2 regions of the Mycobacterium shinjukuense genome follow, and region 2 is predicted to be linked to the other one. Evidence: riboswitches for the same ligand, from Rfam matches in the RefSeq annotation. Region 2 holds a riboswitch; the other holds the start of a gene.
The links. Region 2 has a riboswitch for glycine ahead of gcvP (aminomethyl-transferring glycine dehydrogenase). Riboswitches for the same ligand answer to the same signal wherever they lie in the genome.

Region 1: linked by a shared signal. The riboswitch ahead of gcvP (aminomethyl-transferring glycine dehydrogenase) and the one ahead of gcvP (aminomethyl-transferring glycine dehydrogenase) in region 2 are both predicted to bind glycine.

The regions. Positions count from the first base shown of each region.
Region 1 covers NZ_AP022575.1:1,501,645-1,511,626, forward strand. Annotated here, with positions in the region: gene G6N20_RS06735 (substrate-binding domain-containing protein) at 1-1,440, shown strand, start outside; partial or broken gene G6N20_RS06740 (CocE/NonD family hydrolase) at 1,456-2,078, shown strand; gene G6N20_RS06745 (helix-turn-helix domain-containing protein) at 2,178-2,474, shown strand; gene G6N20_RS06750 (alpha/beta fold hydrolase) at 2,567-3,433, opposite strand; gene G6N20_RS06755 (haloalkane dehalogenase) at 3,474-4,334, shown strand; gene gcvP (aminomethyl-transferring glycine dehydrogenase) at 4,346-7,216, opposite strand; glycine riboswitch at 7,250-7,375, opposite strand; glycine riboswitch at 7,376-7,473, opposite strand; gene G6N20_RS06765 (MerR family transcriptional regulator) at 7,501-8,151, opposite strand; gene G6N20_RS06770 (bifunctional nuclease family protein) at 8,448-8,942, opposite strand; gene ftsR (transcriptional regulator FtsR) at 9,060-9,800, opposite strand; gene garA (glycogen accumulation regulator GarA) at 9,797-9,982, opposite strand, start outside.
Region 2 covers NZ_AP022575.1:3,946,963-3,956,944, forward strand. Annotated here, with positions in the region: gene G6N20_RS17805 (L-serine ammonia-lyase) at 1-203, opposite strand, end outside; gene glyA (serine hydroxymethyltransferase) at 200-1,477, opposite strand; gene gcvP (aminomethyl-transferring glycine dehydrogenase) at 1,560-4,463, opposite strand; glycine riboswitch at 4,521-4,628, opposite strand; glycine riboswitch at 4,630-4,720, opposite strand; gene G6N20_RS21475 (PE family protein) at 5,395-8,832, shown strand; gene G6N20_RS21480 (hypothetical protein) at 9,066-9,515, opposite strand; gene G6N20_RS17830 (ABC transporter permease) at 9,609-9,982, shown strand, end outside.

The sequences.
Region 1 (9,982 bases), 2.1 Mb from region 2:
GCAAGCTCGGACGCCGTCATCAGTGGATTCATCGGCAAATGGCCCGCAGAACTGGGCGGCCAGCCGGGAGTGTGGATTCCCGGCAGCTCGATTTCGGTGGCCCGACTCGCCGGCGCCGCGGGTCAGCAAACCATCAGCGACAGCCGTTCGTGGGTGGCCTCGCCGGTGCTGCTGGCCGTCCGGCCGGAACTCCAGCGGGCCCTGTCCAACCAGAACTGGGCGGCGTTACCCGGCCTGCAGACGAATCCTAATTCGTTGGCCGGGTTGGGCCTGCCGGCGTGGGGGTCGCTGCGGTTGTCGCTGCCGATCACCGGCAATGGCGACGCCTCGTTCTTGGCCGGCGAGGCGGTGGCGGCCGCGTCGGCGCCCGCTGGTGCGCCACCAACCGCGGGCAGCGGCGCGGTGCGCACCTTGATGGGCGGGCAACCCAAGCTCGCCGACGACTCGCTCACCGAGGCGATGAACGCGCTGCTCACACCGGGCGATGTGGCGGCAGCGCCGGTGCACGCGGTGATCACCACCGAGCAGCAGCTGTTCCAGCGCGGCCAAACGTTGCCAGACGCCAAGAGCGAGTTGGGATCCTGGCTGCCACCCGGGCCGGTGGCGGTGGCCGACTATCCCACGGTGCTGCTCAGCGGTTCTTGGCTGTCGTCCGAGCAGACCACGGCGGCCAGCGCGTTCGCCAGATACCTGCGCAAGCCCGAGCAACTCGCCAAGCTGGCCAAAGCGGGATTCCGGGTCAACGGCGTCAAGCCGCCGAGCAGCCCGGTCACCAGCTTTGCGGCGCTGCCCGCGGCGTTGTCGGTCGGTGACGACGGAATGCGCGCCACGCTGGCCGACACCATGGCCATACCGTCGAGCGGCGTGGCGGCGACCATCATGCTGGATCAATCCATGCCCACCGATGACGGCGGTAAAAGCCGGCTGGCCAACGTGATCACGGCGCTCGGCAACCGCATCAAGGCGCTGCCGCCCACCTCGGTGATCGGGCTGTGGACGTTCGACGGTCACGAGGGCCGAACCGAGGTCCCCGCCGGGCCGCTGGCCGACCAGGTCAACGGCCAGCCCCGCGCGGCGGCTCTGCTGGCCGCGCTGGACAAACAATATTCCTCCGGCGGCGGCGCGGTGTCGTTCACCACGCTGCGCATGATCTACCAGGAGGCATTGGCCAATTTCCGTGCCGGTCAACAGAATTCGGTGCTGGTCATCACCAGTGGTCCGCACACCGACCGGACCCTCGACGGTGCCGGGCTGGAGGAGTTCATTCGCACCAGCGCCGACCCCGCCAAACCGGTCGCGGTCAACGTCATCGACTTCGGCGACGACCCCGACCGGCCAACCTGGGAAGCAGTCGCCCGGCTCAGCGGCGGCAGCTACCAGAACCTGACGACGTCGGCCTCCCCCGACCTGGCTACCGCGATCAACATCTTCTTGAGCTGATCGCCCGACGGCCCGATGATCAGACGCTGCGGTTCGGATGCGGCCTGGTACACCATCCACGGCCCGCAGCCCCCTACCCGAGATTTCGCGGCATGCGGTATCAGACCCGCTATCACCGGTCGATGGAGTTGCGCAGGCCCGTGCGGATGCTCTTCGGGGGCAAGCCCTTCCAGCACATCGCCGCAGATAAGCGGCGCCGGAGACGTTTCGTTGCCAGCGGCTACGCCTGGGTCGATGCGGATGTGCGCGGGTCGGGCGCGTCGTACGGTGCCCGGGTGTGCGAATGGTCGCCGGACGAGATCCGTGACGGCGCCGAGATCGTCGACTGGATGTGCGCCAACCGTGGTGCAACGGCAAAGTCGGTGCAAGACGACCATGACCGCTCGCTGCGGGACGGGGCCGTCGCCGCGCATCGCGACGACTACGACGTTCACAAGCAGGCGGTGTCGCTGACGTTCCGTGACGACGCGGACCGTCGGAACCCCCGCCTCGAGCCGATCGGTGCGCCCATCGACGTGGGCAGCATCAACGTGATCAGCCCGCACAACTATTGGCGCGACATCGCGGCCTCGGGGGCGGCCATCTACAGCTACAGCGGCTGGTTCGACGTCGGGTATGCGCATTCGGCTTCCAGCCGGGGCACCGCATCCGTGTCGCCGTCGCCGGCGCCGACGCGAGCCACTTCACGATCCTCCCCGGCGGACCACCGACCGTGCGCGTCCACCGCAGCCGGCCGCATGCGTCCCGCGTCGACCTGCCCGTCGCGCGGCCTTAGCCGGGAGCGGCGGCCCTGCGGGTCAGCCGGACCCGGCGGCACCCCGCGGCAGCGGGCGGGCGTGAGCGCCGACCGCATTCGAGCCCTTCGTGAACGGGCCGCATGGACCCCGGCGCAACTCGCCCACGCCACCGGCATTGCGCAACCGCACCCGTCGGCCTACGAAAGCGGAGCACGGACGGTGACTCCGCAAGTCTTGGACAGGATCGAGGAGGCGACGCGGGTTCGCCGGATCGCCTTACCTAGGCGGCGGAGTTGAAGCGCTACATCGAGGAGATGCTGGGCTAACGTCGACGTCCACGCCACCGCGGTAATCGGCGGCGTTGAGCGCCCCACGGTGGCCGAGCTGGGCTATCCGATCAGCAGGGACAGCGCGGCGTCGGCGTAGGCCTTCGGATCCTCGACCTGCGGGTAGTGCCCCAACCCGGGTAGCTCAATGACGTGTGCGGAGGGACGCAGTTCCCGAAGCCCGGCGAGCACGGTCGTGGTGGCCACCGGATCGCGCAGGCCCCACACGAAGCCCAGCGGTTTGGGCCAATCGCGCACGGCGCCGTGCCAGCGGTGCGCATACCGCACCCGCTCGTCGAGGTAGCTGATGAGCAGGTGCGGTATGCGGTGGCCGTCGTTGTGGCACAACAGCTCCCACTGGGCTTGGGCCTCCTGCGCCGACAGCGGGTGCTCCGGTGAAAAAAGCCGGCCAAAACCTCGGGTGAAGCCCCCACGGCTGACCAGCCGGGCCGCGACCGGGCCCAGCGGGCCGCGCAGCACCCGCTGGATCGGCCGCAGGCTGGCCCGCTCCAGGATCACGCTGCCGTTGCTCAGCACCGCTCGTCGCAGCTCGAACGGCAGGCGGCCGTCCAGGTCACGGGCGAGCAGCTCGGTGGTCACCGACGTGCCCATGTCGTGCGCGAGCACGACGACCGGGCCGGTCACGGTTTCGGCGACCACCGTCTCCACCAGATCTGCCTGCTCCAGCAGGCTGTAGCGGTGCGGGCGCGGCTTGTCCGACAAGCCGAAGCCCAGGAAGTCCATCGTCAGCCAGGCCTGGCCGGCCAGGTGCGGAACCACCGCCCGGAAATCGAACGAGCTGGACGGATAGCCATGCAGCAGCAGGACGGTCGGCGTGTCGCCACGCCCCGAGCGGACGAACACCTGTCCGGCCGCCGTCTGCAACCAGCGGCCGCCGTCACGCCACTCTCGGACATTCGGTGTTGTCACACCTCGGGCATACCATCGTGAGCGTTCTCAAAGGAGGGTAATGAGCATCGATTTCACACCGGATCCGGCGCTGTATCCGTTCGCGTCACGCTGGTTCGGCGGCTCACGCGGCCGCATGCATTACGTCGACGAGGGAGAGGGTCCGCCGATCCTGTTGTGCCACGGCAATCCGACGTGGAGCTTCCTGTATCGCGACATCATCGTCGCGCTGCGGGACCGGTTCCGCTGCATCGCCCCCGACTATCTCGGCTTCGGGCTGTCGGAGCGTCCCGACGGTTTCGGGTACACGATCGACGAGCACGCGCGCGTGGTCGGCGAGTTCGTCGACCACCTCGGCCTGGACGGCTACCTGACGATGGGTCAGGACTGGGGCGGGCCGATCGGCATGGCGGTCGCGGTCGAGCGGGCCGATCGGGTGCGCGGCATCGTGTTGGGCAACACCTGGTTCTGGCCGGCGGACACGCTGGCGATGAAGGCCTTCAGCAGGATCATGTCCAGCCCACCGCTGCAGCACGCGATTGTGCACCGCAATTTCTTTGTGGAGCGGTTGATTCCGGCGGGAACCGAGCGACGGCCGAGCGAGGCGGTGATGGCGCACTACCGGGCGGTGCAGCCGGACGCCAAGGCACGGCTGGGGGTAGCCCAGATGCCCAAGCAGATCCTGGCCGCTCGCCCCCTGCTGGAGCGGCTCGCCCGCGACGTTCCGGCGAAGCTGGGCGCCAAGCCCACCCTGCTGGTGTGGGGCATGAAGGATCTCGCGTTTAGGCCGGGCCCGACGCTTCCGCGGATGCGCGAGACCTTTCCCGATCACGTCCTCGTCGAGTTACCCCGGGCCAAACACTTCATCCAGGAGGACGCGCCGGACGCGATTGCGGCGGCGATCATCGAGCGCTTCGGCTGACGTTGACCCGCTCAGGCGAACGCCTCCACCGGCGGACACGAGCAGACCAGGTTACGGTCCCCGTAGGCTCCGTCGATGCGACGCACCGCGGGCCAGACCTTGGGGCGAAACGCGGTGCCCAGCGGGAAGGCGGCCTCCTCCCGGGTGTACGGGTGATTCCAGTCCGACACCAGCAGGCACTCGGCGGTGTGTGGTGCGCCGCGCAGCGGATTGTCGTCAACAGGCCAGATGCCGGCACCCACCTTGTCGATCTCGGCGCGGATCCCGATCATCGCCTCACAGAAGGCGTCGACCTCGGCCAGGCTCTCACTCTCGGTGGGTTCCACCATCAGCGTGCCGGCCACCGGAAAGCTCATGGTGGGTGCGTGGAATCCGTAGTCCGCCAACCGTTTCGCGACATCGTCGACGGTGACGCCGGTGGATTTGGTGATGCCGCGCAGGTCCAGGATGCACTCGTGGGCGACCATGCCGTTCTCGCCGGTGTACAGCACCGGGTAGTACTCGTCGAGACGGCGGGCGATGTAGTTGGCGGAGGCGATCGCGGCCAGTGATGCCGCTCTCAGCCCCTCGGCGCCCATCATCCGGATGTACGCCCAGGTGATCGGCAGGATCGACGCCGACCCGTAGGGCGCCGAGGACACCGGATGCCCCTGCGGCCGGGGGCACCCCCGGGTTGCGGGCGACTCCGGGGCGAACGGGTGACCGGGCAGAAACGGGGCCAGATGCGAGCGCACCGCCACCGGTCCGACCCCCGGGCCGCCGCCACCGTGCGGGATGCAGAACGTCTTGTGCAGGTTCAGGTGGCTGACGTCGCCGCCGAACTTGCCCGGCCGGGCCAGGCCCACCAGAGCGTTGAGGTTGGCGCCGTCGACGTAGACCTGTCCGCCGGCGTCGTGCACCGCCGCGCACATATCGGCGATGTCGTGCTCGTACACGCCGTGGGTGGACGGGTAGGTGATCATCAACACCGCCAGCCGGTCGGCGTGTTCGGCGACCTTGGCGCGCAGATCGTCGAGGTCGACGTCGCCAGCCCGACTAGGCTCGTCGTGGCAACGGACCACCACCACCCGCATCCCGGCCAACGCCGCCGACGCGGCGTTGGTGCCGTGCGCGCTGGACGGGATCAGACAGACGTCGCGGTGCGGCTCTCCCCGGCTGGCGTGGTACTCGTGGATCGCCAGCAGGCCGGCGTACTCCCCCTGCGAGCCCGCGTTGGGCTGCAGCGAGACCGCCTCGTAGCCGGTGATGTGCACCAGCCAGCTCTCCAGGTCGGCGATCAGCTTGCGCAGCCCCGGGGTGTCGGCCGCCGGCGCAAACGGATGCTGACGCCCGAATTCCGGCCAGGTGATGGACGCCATCTCGGCGGCGGCGTTGAGTTTCATGGTGCATGAGCCAAGCGGAATCATGCTGCGGTCCAAGGCGATATCCTTGTCGGCCAGCGCCCGCAGGTAGCGCATCATCGACGTCTCGGTGCGGTACCGGGTGAACGCGGGATGCGTCAGGAACTCCGATGTGCGCGTCTCGATATCGGTGCCAACAGCCTTGCCGGCCCGCCCGGTGGCCGCCACACCGAATGCTTGCAGAACGATCGCCACGTGGGCGTCGGTGGTGGCCTCGTCGCAGGCCACCGACACGTGGTCGGCGTCGACCCGCCACAGGTTGACGCCGTGGGCCTTAGCGGCGGCCAGCACCTCGTCGGCACGACCGGGCACCCGGGCCAACACCGTGTCGAAGTACGTGTCGTGCACCAACGCATCGCCCAGCGCGGCGGCAATGGTATCGGCGTGGGAATGCACCCGACGCGCGATGGCGATCAACCCGTCGGCGCCGTGATAACTGGCATACATCGCGGCCATCACCGCCAATAGCACCTGCGCGGTGCAGATGTTGCTGGTCGCCTTGTCGCGGCGGATGTGCTGCTCGCGGGTCTGCAACGCCAGCCGGTACGCCGGGGTGCCGTCGCTGTCCACGGACACCCCGACCAGCCGTCCCGGCAACTGCCGGGCATGGTTGGCGCGCACCGCCAGGTAGCCGGCGTGCGGGCCGCCGAATCCCATTGGCACACCAAATCGTTGGGTCGTCCCGAACGCGACGTCGGCCCCGATTTCACCGGGCGGTGTGATCAGCGTCAGCGCCAACAGGTCGGCGCCGATGGCGACCAACGCGCCGCGCTGGTGGGCCTGCTCCACCACAGCGGTCCAGTCGGTGATCCGGCCGCTGGCCCCGGGCAGCTGGGTGATGACGCCGAAGAAATCGCCGTCGGGCAGGCCATCCCGCAGGTCGGCGGTGACGATCTCGATGCCGAGCGGCTTGGCGCGGGTGGCCAGCACCGCGGCGGTCTGGGTGAACACGTCGACGTCGACGGCCAGCCGGTGGGCCGGGCCGCGGGCCGCGCGGTGCATCAGTGCCATGGCTTCGGCGGCCGCGGTGCCCTCGTCGAGCATCGACGCGTTGGCGATCTCCAGGCCGGTGAGATCGGTGACCAGGGTCTGGAAGTTCAGCAAGGCTTCCAGCCGGCCCTGGCTGATCTCGGGCTGATACGGCGTGTAGGCGGTGTACCAGGCGGGGTTCTCCAGGATGTTGCGCACCAGCACCGGCGGCGTGAACGTGTCGTAGTAGCCCTGCCCGATCATCGACACCGCGACGGTGTTGCTGTCGGCCAGCTCCCGCAGCTCGGCGAGCACCTCGGCTTCGGTGGCCGGCGGCGGCAGCCGGTCCAGACCCGGGGCGACACCGGCGTCGGTGAGGGTATCGAGGATGCCCGTCGGGACCGCCTTCGCTGCCAGCTCGTCGAGCGAGTTCACCCCGATCACCGCGAGCATGGTTGCGACGGCCTGAGCGTCCAGGCCGATGTGCCGGTCTGCGAACGTCGAAGGGGACACGGTGAACTCCTGACAGAAGCAGAGGTCTGGCGGCCCTCTCCCTCTGTCTTCACCTGTCGCCAGGCGCCTGAGAGATTCGGCGACCTGTTCCACCGGGTCGCCTTTCCCCATCGGCGGGTGGGGACCGCCACCGGTCGCCACCGCTTTCCAGAGGCATCATGGTCTCGCGCGGTCCGGGTGCCTGAGAGGTTGACGGAGAGGTGTTGCTCCTTCGGCGTCCGTAGCTGGCGGCCACAGAACTCTCCCGCGTGAGGTGCGATGCGTGCCCCAGTTTACTCGGCCGGCTAACCGATCTTGCGGTCACGCTGCTTGCGCCGGCTCGCCAGTTCGTCTTCCGGGGCGGCAATCGACTCGCCGCCGTCGGCGCGCTCCCCGCGGAACTCGGCGATGACACCGGTCAGCTCGCGCATCGCGCCAGACACGGCGATGCCGAACACCCCCTGCCCACCCTGCAAGAGGTCGACGACTTCCTCGGCCGACGTGCACTCGTATACCGTGGTGCCGTCGGAGAACAGGGTGATGTTGGCCAGATCCTGGACGCCGCGCTGGCGCAGATGGTCGACGGCAACCCGGATGTTGTGCAGCGAGATGCCGGTGTCCAGCAGCCGCTTGACGATCTTGAGAACCAGGATGTCCTTGAACGAGTACAGCCGCTGGCTGCCAGAGCCGGCCGCGCTGCGGATCGACGGGACCACCAGCGACGTGCGTGCCCAGTAGTCCAACTGGCGGTAGGTGATGCCGGCGATTTGGCACGCACTCGGCCCGCGGTAGCCGACCAGCTCGTCGGGCACGGAATCGTCGGGAAACAGTCCCGGCTGCACGTGTTCGCCGGGTGCGGGGCCGCCGGTAACGCTGCCGCCGACGCTGCCATCGGCGGTCGTGGCGGCCGCGTGGTCGGCAAGGTCTAGCTGTTCTTGACGTGGCCGCTCGCCCACGGTGCTTCCTCTCGCCGATCGCGCTCTTGTCACTAGCTGCTGCACTAGCGTGCGTCACTGGCTGCTCAACAGCCGCGTTTGCTCAGGTCCGAGTGCTATGGAGCATACGCCGTTTCACACCGACCGTACCCCCGGTACTTACCAAGTCATCACTAGAGTATGAGGGTTCCCAGCCCTCGTGGGCGCTATCCGTGAGGCGTGTCGAGATCGCAATGTGTGAGATGAGACGCACCCGTGACGTTGACGAGCGCCCTCACAGCCCGCCGTGCCGGCGCGCATCGTCGACGAGCTACGAGCTAGGTGGCTTTGAAGTCGTCGGGTGACACGCTGTCGAGAAACTCCTTGAACTTCTCCACCTCGTCCTCGCGAACACCGCCGCCGGCCTCCTCGTCGCTTTCGTCGGGGATCAACAGACCGGCCTGGGCGAGCACGGCCTCCTCGACGTAGATGGGAACGCCGACCCTGAGCGCGATCGCCACCGAGTCGGAGGGCCGGGCCGACACCTTGATATTGCGGTCGAAGATCAAATCCGCGTAGAACGTGCCTTCCTGCAAGTCGACGATGCGCACTTCCTTGAGCGAATGCCCAAGTGCAGCAATGACATCCCTGATCAGATCGTGCGTCAGCGGACGCGGTGGTTCGACGCCCTGCTGCTCCAGCGCGATGGCGGCCGCCTCCGACTGGCCGATCCAGATCGGCAGGTAACGGTCACCGTTGGCCTCGCGCAAGAGCAGCACCGGCTGGTTGTGCGGCTGCTCGACGCGAATGCCGACAACACGAACTTCGCCCATTTGTGTCTGCCCTCCGCATGTGGCGCGTGTCCAGCTCCCGCTCGGCGCGACGACGCGGTGAACGCCGTAGCGGTCACCATGCCGCCGAAAACCAAGCCGTCGAACGAAGTCTAGTCCTCAGCGGTGCAGAAGGTCGCGAACGGCCGACTTGAGCAACGAAGTGTGCAATGTGATGGCCAGCGCGGCGACCTCGCGGGCCAGATCGTCGGCGCGGTCACGGGCGCCGGCCTTGTCGGCCTTGACCACTGGGCCGGCGATTTGCGCGATCAAGTCAGACTGGCGATCGGCGGCGGAGCGGAAGGCGCGCAGGTGCCTCGGTTCCACCCCGTATTCGGACAGCGCCCGGGCGCATCGCAGGATCACGACCGCGTGCTCGTCGAAGAACCCGCCCGGCCCGGTGGTGATCACTCCCCCTTTGAGCAGGGCCGTCAGCAGATCGTCGTCCACTCCGGAGCGTTCCAGCAGGTCTTCCCTGCCGAGCCGCAGACGGGTGGCCGACACCGCCGCGTCCTCTGCGCCACGGCCGGTCCCGGTGCCTGCTACCGACACCAATCGCGGTACGCCGTAAGGAGATCCGAACGGCGGCAACTCACCGTCGGGCTGGGCGTCCAGCTGCGCCCTGATCACCTTCAGCGGCAGGTAATGGTCCCGCTGAGCGGTGAGGATGAAGCGCAGGCGGGCGCAGTCGTACGCGGTGAACCTGCGGTATCCCGATGCGGTGCGCTGCGGCGTCACCAGCCCCTCGGCCTCCAGGAAACGAATCTTGGAGATGGTGACATCGGGAAAATCCGGCCGCAGCAGTTCCAGGACCGCCCCGATCGACATCCCGGCCAGCGTGGGGCTATCGGGTGCGCTCACTGGCGTCCGGTGCCCCCGTCGTTGCCACCCTGTCGGGGCCCGGTCAGGAAGACCAAGCGGAACTTGCCGATCTGGACCTCGTCGCCGTTTGCCAACACGGCCGAGTCCACCGGCTCGCGGTTGACGTAGGTGCCGTTGAGGCTTCCGACGTCGACCACGCTGAACTCGTTGTTTTCCAGCCG
Region 2 (9,982 bases):
AGGATCGCCGACATGGTGCCGTGGCCGGCGCCGGTGGCCGCCAGCGAACCGTACAGGTCCACCTGCACCGTGCCGACCAGATGCAGCCGACGGTCCGAGCGCAACGTGTCGACGAACCGATTGGCCGCACGCATCGGGCCCACCGTGTGCGAACTGGACGGCCCGATGCCGACGGTAAATAGCTCGAAGACGCTGATGGTCATGACGTGTGTAGCCCGGGGTAGAGCGGGTAGCGGGCGGCAAGCTCATGGACCTGGGCGCGCAGCCGATCCAGCCGGTCGTCGCCGGGGGCCGTCAGCGTGGCAGCGATGATGTCGGCCACCGCGCGGAAGTCGTCGAGAGTGAAGCCGCGGGCGGCCAGGGCGGCGGTACCGATCCGCAGGCCGGAGGTGACCATCGGCGGGCGGGGGTCGAACGGCACCGCGTTGCGGTTGACCGTGATATCCACGGCGGCCAGCCGGTCTTCGGCTTGTTGGCCGTCGAGTTCGGAGTGACGCAGGTCGACCAGGACCAGGTGCACGTCGGTGCCGCCGGTCAACACGGTGATGCCACGTTCGGCGACGTCGGTCCGGGTCAACCTGTCGGCCAGAATCCGCGCGCCTTCGAGGCAGCGTTGCTGACGCTGAACGAATTCCGGTTGCGCGGCCATCTTGAACGCGGTGGCCTTGGCCGCGATGACGTGCTCCAGCGGGCCGCCCTGCTGGCCGGGGAAGACCGCGGAGTTGATCTTCTTGGCGACGGCGGCGTCGTTGCACAAGATGATGCCGCCGCGCGGCCCGCCGAGTGTTTTGTGGGTGGTGGCGGTGACGACGTGGGCGTGCGGCACCGGGTTGGGATGCAGGCCGGCGGCGACCAGGCCGGCGAAATGTGCCATGTCGACCATCAACAGGGCGCCCACCTGGTCGGCGATCTCGCGGAACCGAGCGAAGTCCAGCTGCCGGGGGTACGCCGACCAGCCCGCGATGATCATCGTGGGCCGATGTTCGTGGGCGGCCTCGGCCACGGCGTCCATGTCGATGAGATGGTCCCGTTTGGACACCTCGTAGGCGGCGACGTGGTAGAGCTTGCCGGAGAAGTTGATCCGCATCCCGTGGGTGAGGTGACCGCCGTGGGCCAACGACAATCCGAGGAGGGTGTCTCCCGGGGTCAGCAGGGCGTGCATGGTGGCCGCGTTGGCGGTGGCCCCCGAATGTGGTTGCACGTTGGCGTATTCGGCGCCGAACAGGGCCTTGACCCGGTCAATGGCCAGTTGCTCGACGCCGTCGACGAATTGGCAGCCGCCGTAGTAGCGCCGGCCCGGGTAGCCCTCGGCGTACTTGTTGGTCAGCACCGACCCCTGGGCCTGCATCACCGCCAGCGGCGCGTAGTTCTCCGAGGCGATCATCTCCAGCCCGGTTTCCTGGCGGTGCAGTTCGCCGTCGATCAGGGCGGCGATGTCGGGGTCAGACGTGGCCAGTGGTTGATTGAGATCGTTCATCAGCTCAAGTCCATTCGGGTCGGCGGTGTGGCCGCGGCCGTCGGGCATCGCACGGTCAGGGACCGGGTGGCCGAGGGGGTCGTTATGTCGGCACCCTGTCGGTCAACATAATTGGGGCATGGCCGTTTTCGGGGAGGCTGCTGGCGTCGAAGAGCGGCGGCGGGCACGAGCAGAGCAGGTTGCGGTCGCCGTGTGCCCCGTCGATGCGCCGCACCGGGGGCCAGTACTTGGTGGCGGCCAGGCCGGGGGCCGGGAAGGCGGCGACGCTGCGTGGGTAGGGCAGGTCCCAGGTGTCTGCGCACACCAGTTCCGCGGTATGCGGCGCTTGTCGCAGTGGACTGGACTCCAACGGCCAGCTGCCGTCGATGACCCGGTCGATCTCGTGGCGAATGGCGATCATCGCGGCGATGAACCGCTCGAGTTCGGCGAGGTTCTCGGACTCGGTCGGTTCCACCATCAAGGTGCCGTTCACCGGGAAAGACAATGTGGGGGCGTGGAATCCGTAGTCGATGAGCCGCTTGGCGACGTCTTCGGCGGTGACGCCGGAGCGGCGAGTCAACTCCCGCAGATCCAGGATGCATTCGTGGGCGACCAGCCCCTGGGGGCCGGTGTAGAGCACGGGGTAATGCTCCCGCAGCCGGGTGGCCAGGTAGTTGGCCGCCAGCACGGCGGTCTTGGTGGCCGCGGCCAGTCCGTCGGGTCCCATGAGCGCGATGTAGGCCCAGCTGATCGGCAGGATGCCCGCCGAACCGTAGGCCGCCGCCGCCACCGGCGGGTTCGCGGTGTCCTGGCACGGGTCACCCGGCAAAAACGGTGCCAGGTGTTCGCGGACGGCCACCGGGCCCACACCGGGCCCACCGCCGCCGTGCGGGACGCAAAACGTCTTGTGCAGGTTCAGATGTGACACGTCGGCGCCGAACTGGCCGGGCCGCGCCACCCCGACGAGCGCGTTGAGGTTGGCGCCGTCGAGGTAAACTTGCCCACCCGCGTCGTGCACCAGATCGCACACCGTGGTGATATCGGCCTCGTAAACGCCGTGGGTGGACGGGTAGGTGAGCATGATCGCCGCCAGCTCCGCGCCGTGGGCGGCGAGCTTGGCCCGCAGGTCGGCGAGGTCGATGGCGCCGTCGGCGGCGGTGGCCACCACGACCACCCGCATGCCGGCCAGCACCGCCGAAGCGGCGTTGGTGCCGTGGGCCGACTGCGGAATCAGACATATCCGTCGCCGGTGTTCGCCGCGGCTGGCGTGGTAGGCCCGGATGGCCAGCAGCCCGGCGAGCTCACCCTGTGAACCCGCATTGGGTTGCACCGACACCTGGTCATAGCCGGTGATTTCGGCCAGCCAGCGTTCCAGATCGGTGATCAGTTTGTGATAGCCGCCCGTTTGCTCAGCCGGGGCGTGCGGGTGGATCGCGGCGAAGCCGGACCAGCTGATCGGCGCCATCTCCACCGCGGAATTCAGCTTCATGGTGCATGACCCCAACGGGATCATGGTGCGGTCCAACGCCAGATCGCGATCCGACAGGGTGCGCAGGTAGCGCATCATCGCGGTCTCGGAGCGGTGTTCGTGAAACACCCGGTGCTGCAGGTAGGGCGTCTTTCTGAGCAGCTTCGGGTCGAGCCCGGAGAGCCCCGGTGCAATGCGCTCCACACCAAAGGCCATGAGCACCAGCGCGATGATGTCGGTGGTGGTGGTCTCGTCGCAGCTGATCCCGATGTGATCGGCGTCGGCAATCCGCAGGTTGACGCCCAGTTCGTAGGCACGCGCTGCGATGTCGCGGGCCCGTCCGGGGACCGCCACCAGCACCGTGTCGAAGAATCGTTCGTGCACCACGGTGTATCCGGCGCAGCGCAGACTGGCCGCCAGCGACACCGCGTGCGCGTGCACTCGAGAGGCAATGTGGCGCAATCCTTCTGGGCCGTGGTACACCGCGTACATGGCGGCGAGGTTGGCCACCAGCGCCTGCGCGGTGCAGATGTTGCTGGTGGCCTTGTCGCGGCGGATGTGTTGTTCGCGAGCCTGTAATGCCAGGCGGTAGGCCGGGGCACCGTTGACGTCCTGGGACACCCCGACCAGCCGGCCCGGCAACGCGCGTTCCAGGCCGTTGCGCACGGCCAGGTACCCGGCGTGCGGCCCGCCGAAGTACAGCGGAACCCCGAACCGTTGCGCCGAGCCCACGGCGATGTCGGCGCCCAGTTCGCCCGGGGGCGTCAGCAGCGTCAGCGACAGCGGGTCGGCGGCCACCGTGGTCATCGCCCCGCGGGCTTTTGCCGCGGCGATCAGGGCGCCCAGGTCTCGCACCGCTCCGCTGGCGCCGGGTGATTGCAGCACGATCCCGAAGAAATCACCGGAGGGCAAATCCGCCGAAAGCTTGTCCACGTCCACGATGTCGACGTCGATGTCCACCGCCGCGGCGCGCGTCCGAAGCACCGACAGGGTCTGCGGGAAGCAGTCGCTGTCGACCAGGAGCCGCGCCGACCGGTTCTTGTTGGACCGGCGCATCAGCAGCATCGCCTCCACGACGGCGGTGGCCTCGTCGAGCAGCGAGGCGCCGGCCACGGGCAGTCCGGTGAGGTCTCCGATCATGGTCTGGAAGGTCAGCAACGCTTCCAGGCGACCCTGGGATATCTCCGGCTGGTACGGGGTGTAGGAGGTGTACCAGGCCGGTGATTCGATGAGATTGCGGCGCAACACTTCCGGTGTCACGCAGGGGAAATAGCCCTGCCCGATCATCGACACCTGAACGATGTTGCGCGCGGCGATCGAGGCCAGATCGGCCAGCACCTGCCGCTCGGTGCGGGCCGCGGGCAAGGCCATCGGCGCGGTGTCGCGGATCTGCGCCGGGATGGCGGCCTCGACAAGGTCGTCGAGGCTGGCATAGCCGACCGTGGCGAGCATGTGCGCAACCGCGGCAGGGTCGGCTCCGATGTGGCGGGGCGCAAAGCTCGCCGGCCCGGCTAGGCAGCTGGGGACCTGAACACGCATCTCGGACAAGGGGCAACTCCGGTTTCAGTGAGCCCGACGGCACCGGGCTGGTCGCTCCCTCCCCGCTCTGTCCTGAAACCTGAGAGTCTGTGGCCGCGCATGCTGGCGGGGCCGTACACCTTCGGTAAGGTCGGTCGTGCTGACCGGTCCTTGTCTCCAGAGTTGCCTTGGCGGTGCGGTACTGGGGCCTGAGAGATTCCCGGGGAGGAGATTGCTCCTACGGCGCCTCGATATCGAGGTTCTCCCGCAACGCTTCAACGGCGGTTCAGTTGTGTCGGGGACTCAAGATACACACCAAGCGCGGTCTTGTCACGTGTCCGCCGTGGCTCACCGACGTCGAGCGCGTGGCGGGTGGGTGCTTGTGCGGCACGGGCAGCCTGTGGCTGATGGCGGTAGGCACGGCCGAAAACGCCCGGCAACAGCAACAGCGCCCATGTCGGGATCGCGATGTGGCCCGGGGGGCAGTGCACCCGGACCGCGTCGACGGCCGCGACCAACCCACAGACCAGGACCACGGTCGCCGCGAAGCGAGCGATTGGTGACCCGGTACAGCGCCGGGACCGCCGTCAGAGCCCGCTATCACCGATGACAAAGCCGCTATTTTCGGGCTCCGAGAATGCGAATAAATGGTGAATTCCGCATTCCCAGGTGGGCGCGCCGCCGGCTTGCCGTCTTTGGCGACAATACAACCTTCAACACTTGCACGATCCAGACTACCTCGCCCGGCGACAACCCACTATAACCTGTGAGTTTCATGATCATCGAACCTTTACCGAAAGCCGGCTAGACCTAATGTCATTTACGTATTTACGTATTGAATCGCACGGAGTCAGCGACCGCCAATCGCATCGGGCAAGTTAGTTTCGTGGTCAGACGCTGGCGCTGACCAACGCGCACGCGCTGCAGCAAAGGACGTTTCGGAGGACGGGAAATGGCATTTGTGATCACTCTGCCGGAATTCCTAGTGGCCGGGGCAACGGAATTGGCGGGTATACGTTCGGCAATCGACTCGGCCAACGTGGCAGCCGCGGCCTACACGACGAATGTGGTCGCCGCCGCCGAGGACGAGGTGTCGGCAGCAATCGCGGCGCTGTTATCCGCGCATGCGCAGGATTATCAGGTTATTAGCGCCCAAGTGGGTTTATTTCACGACCATTTCGTGCAGACGCTGAGCAATGCTGGGGCTTCGTACGTTGCCACCGAGGCGGCCAACGCGGCGCACCATCTGATCGACGTGGTCCACAACCCTAGCCAGGCACTGGCCAACGCCCAACAACACCTGCTCACCGGGGTTCACGACGCCGAACAGAATGTGCTCCACGTGGTCAACGCCCCGACCGAGGCCCTGCTGGGGCGCCCGCTGATCGGCGACGGCGCCGATGCCACCACGCCGGGCCAGGCCGGCGGGGATGGCGGGCTGCTGTTCGGCAACGGTGGGGCCGGCTACACCAGCACAACCGCCGGAGTGGCCGGCACGCGCGGGGGCCATGCCGGGCTATGGGGCAACGGCGGACGCGGCGGCGGCGGCGGGCCCGGCGCGGCCGGCGGCGCCGGCGGCAATGGCGGCTGGCTCTACGGGAACGGCGGTGATGGCGGCCCCGGCGGGATGGCCGTGGTGGCCGGTGGCTCCGGCGGTCAGGGCGGCGCCGGGGGCAACGCCGGGTTGTGGGGCTCCGGCGGCGACGGCGGTGACGGCGGTGACGGGGCGGCCGGTGCCCCCGGAAATAACCCGGCCAGCGTTGCAGCGCCAAACGGCGCCAACGGCACCACCACGACCGCGGGCCAGCCCGGAAGTCCCGGCACCACCTTCGGGCAGCACGGCGGTGACGGCGGCGACGGTGGTGTCAACGGCGGCAACGGCGGCACTGGCGCCGCTGGCGCCTCCGGTGGCAGCGGGGGTAGCGGCGGCGCCGGCGGCGCGGGCGGCCGTGGTGGGCTGCTTGTCGGCGATGGTGGCGACGGTGGCCGTGGCGGCATGGGCAACGTCGGCGGCGCCGGCGCTGACGGCGGCAACGGCGGCCATGGTGGCGACGACAGCGTGCTCAACGGCAATGACTTCGGCGGCAACGGCGGCAATGGCGGGAACGGCGGCAACGGCGGTAACGGCGGCAACGGTGGACGGGGCGGCGACGCCGGCGCGGGTGGGATCTTCGGCAACCCCGGCAACCGCGGCGACGGCGGGGAGGCGGGCCCCGGGGGCGTCGGCGGAAATACCGGCACGCCGGGTAACGGCGGGTCCGGGTCTCCCGGCGGGAATTCGGGCGGCAACGGCGTGAACGGTGCCGTCGGCACCCAAGGGGTGGCGGGTCAGCCCGGCGCCACCGTTGGTGGACAGAACCCGCTCGACCCCGTCCGCGCAGCCGAACAGTACCTGCTCAGCGGGATTCGTGCGGCCGAGCAAGGCCTCCTCGAGGTACCTACCCAGGCACTGGCCATCGAACATCATCTCCGCAGCGGGGTCCATGCCGCCGGACAGAACCTGCTCAGCGAGGTCCGCGCGGCCGAACAGCACGTTTTCGACGCGGTCCACAACCCCGACCAGGCGGTGGTCAACGCTCACCACAACCTGCTCAACGGGCTCCGCGCAGCCGAACAGAACCTGCGCACCGGGATCCAGGCGGCCGAGCGAGGCCTCCTGGACGCGGTACCCACCCAGGCACTGGCCAACGTCGAACAGCACCTCCGCAACGGCGTCCATGCCGTCGAACAGAACCTGCTCACCGGGATTCGTGCAGCCGAACAGCACGTTTCCGACGTTGCCGACAACCCCAACCAGGCACTGGTCAACGCTCAACACGACGTGCTCACCGGGGTCCATGGCGCCGCACAGAACCTGCTCAGCGGGGTTCAGGCGGCAGAACAGCATGTTCTTGACGTGGTCCACAACCCTAGCCAGGCACTGGCCAACGCCCAACAACACCTGCTCACCGGGGTTCACGACGCCGAACAGAATGTGCTCCACGTGGTCAACGCCCCGACCGAGGCCCTGCTGGGGCGCCCGCTGATCGGCGACGGCGCCGATGCCACCACGCCGGGCCAGGCCGGCGGGGATGGCGGGCTGCTGTTCGGCAACGGTGGGGCCGGCTACACCAGCACAACCGCCGGAGTGGCCGGCACGCGCGGGGGCCATGCCGGGCTATGGGGCAACGGCGGACGCGGCGGCGGCGGCGGGCCCGGCGCGGCCGGCGGCGCCGGCGGCAATGGCGGCTGGCTCTACGGGAACGGCGGTGATGGCGGCCCCGGCGGGATGGCCGTGGTGGCCGGTGGCTCCGGCGGTCAGGGCGGCGCCGGGGGCAACGCCGGGTTGTGGGGCTCCGGCGGCGACGGCGGTGACGGCGGTGACGGGGCGGCCGGTGCCCCCGGAAATAACCCGGCCAGCGTACCAGCGCCAAACGGCGCCAACGGCACCACCACGACCGCGGGCCAGCCCGGAAGTCCCGGCACCACCTTCGGGCAGCACGGCGGTGACGGCGGCGACGGTGGTGTCAACGGCGGCAACGGCGGCACTGGCGCCGCTGGCGCCGGTGGCAGCGGGGGTAGCGCCGGCGGCGCGGGCGGCCGTGGTGGGCTGCTTGTCGGCGATGGTGGCGACGGTGGCCGTGGCGGCATGGGCAACGTCGGCGGCGCCGGCGCTGGCGGCGGCAACGGCGGCGACGGGGGCGCTGGCGCGTCTGGCGGCACCGCCGGCGTCCTTGGCGAAGCTGGTGGCAGGGGCGGCAATGGCGGCAACGGCGGCAATGGCGGCAACGGCGGCAACGGCGGCAACGGCGGACGGGGCGGCGACGCCGGCGCGGGTGGGTTCTTCGGCAACCCCGGCAACCGTGGCGACGGCGGGGAGGCGGGCCTCGGGGGCGTCGAGGGCAGCGGCGGCCAAGGCGGGCAGCCGGGCCAACGCGACGCGATGTTTGGTAACCTTGCCGGCCGGGGCGGCGTGGGAGGCGGCGGTAGCCATGGGGCCAACGGCGTGGGCGGTGCCGCAGGCGCGGAGGGCGTAGCCGGCCAGCCCCGCGCCACCGCCGGCGGACAGAACCTGCTCGACGCTTTTTACGCGGCCGAGAAGAATCTCCTCAGCGCGGTCCACGGTCCCAGTCAGACAGTGGCCAACGCCAAACAGGATCTGCTCACGGCGATCCATACGGCCGAACAGAACCTGCTCGCCGTCCCTGAGCTCACCCGGTCACTGGCCACCGCCAAACAAGACCTCCTCACCGCGATCCAGGTCGCCCAGGAAAAAGTCTTCGACGCGGCGCGCAACCCCATCGAGGCGTTGGGCACCGCCGAACAGATCCTCCTCACCGCACTCGGCACGGCGGAGCAGGATGTCCTCAACGCTGTTGCGGACGTGTTGGCCCGATTCGACATCTACTGAGCCGAGGTCCGACCGGTAAAGCCCGAGAGCTGGTGAAACCGCCAACACGAAAACGAAACTAAAGGTTCGCTTGGTCAGGCGAAGTTCACAATCAGACCAGGTTGGCGTTCAAACTGCCGTGAGTGCTGCGGTGGTGAATTGGCTCTGGTGCCGGCAAAGCTGGCGGTAGGGTTGGGCCGGATCGCTGTGGCAGGCCAGATCCGACCGGCGTGAATTCCTGCCTCACCACGTCGTCACGGCGGCACGGCCAGTTGGGTCAGGTCGACGAAGACGTAGGCCAAGCAGAATAGGAAATTCAACACGACCAGAAACAGGCCGGCGAACATCAGTGAGCGGGTGCCGCGACGTTTTAGCTGTTCGAACTTCGCGACGCGCTTTTCACGGTTGATTCGGGTGGCGATGATCGCGAAATTAAGGTCGGTCAATTCGCGCTCCGCGGCGGGCGCGCCCGCCAGCAACTCCCGAAGACGCCGCGGCGGGGTTTCGACGCCGACCCGGGCAAAGCGCCGGCTCAGCCGGCGCGCCTGCCGGCGCCCAGGACGCTGACCCCGCAACCGCAGCTGATGGTTCTTTCGTTCGTCGCCCCAGGGGTTCGACGGCGTCGTCACAAGCGGGGATTCTAACGCCTGGGGCGACGGTTCGGGCCTGGGCGCCAACATCATCGCAGGAAACAGGCGGCGCACACACAGCGGCGCGCAAGGACGCCCGGCAGAACCGGGGGGCGGCCGGCTAGCTAATCTTGCCCCCAATCGGTTCGGCGTTGGTACATTCTGGTGGTGCTCTTTGCGGCCCTGCGTGACATGCAATGGCGAAAACGGCGCCTCGTTATCGCGATCGTCAGCACCGGTTTGATCTTCGGGATGACGCTCGTTCTGACCGGGCTCGCCAACGGCTTTCGGGTCGAGGCCAGGCACACCGTGGATTCGATGGGTGTCGACGAATTTGTGGTCAAATCTGGTGCGGCCGGACCGTTTCTGGGTTCGATACCGTTTCCCGATGTTGACCTGGCCCGGGTGGCCTCGTTACCCGGCGTCGTGGCTGCGGCCCCATTGGGTTGCGTGGGGACGATGATGAAGGAAGGCACGTCAACGCGCAACGTCACGGCCTTCGGCGCGCCCGAGCATGGACCGGGCATGCCGCAGGTCTCCGA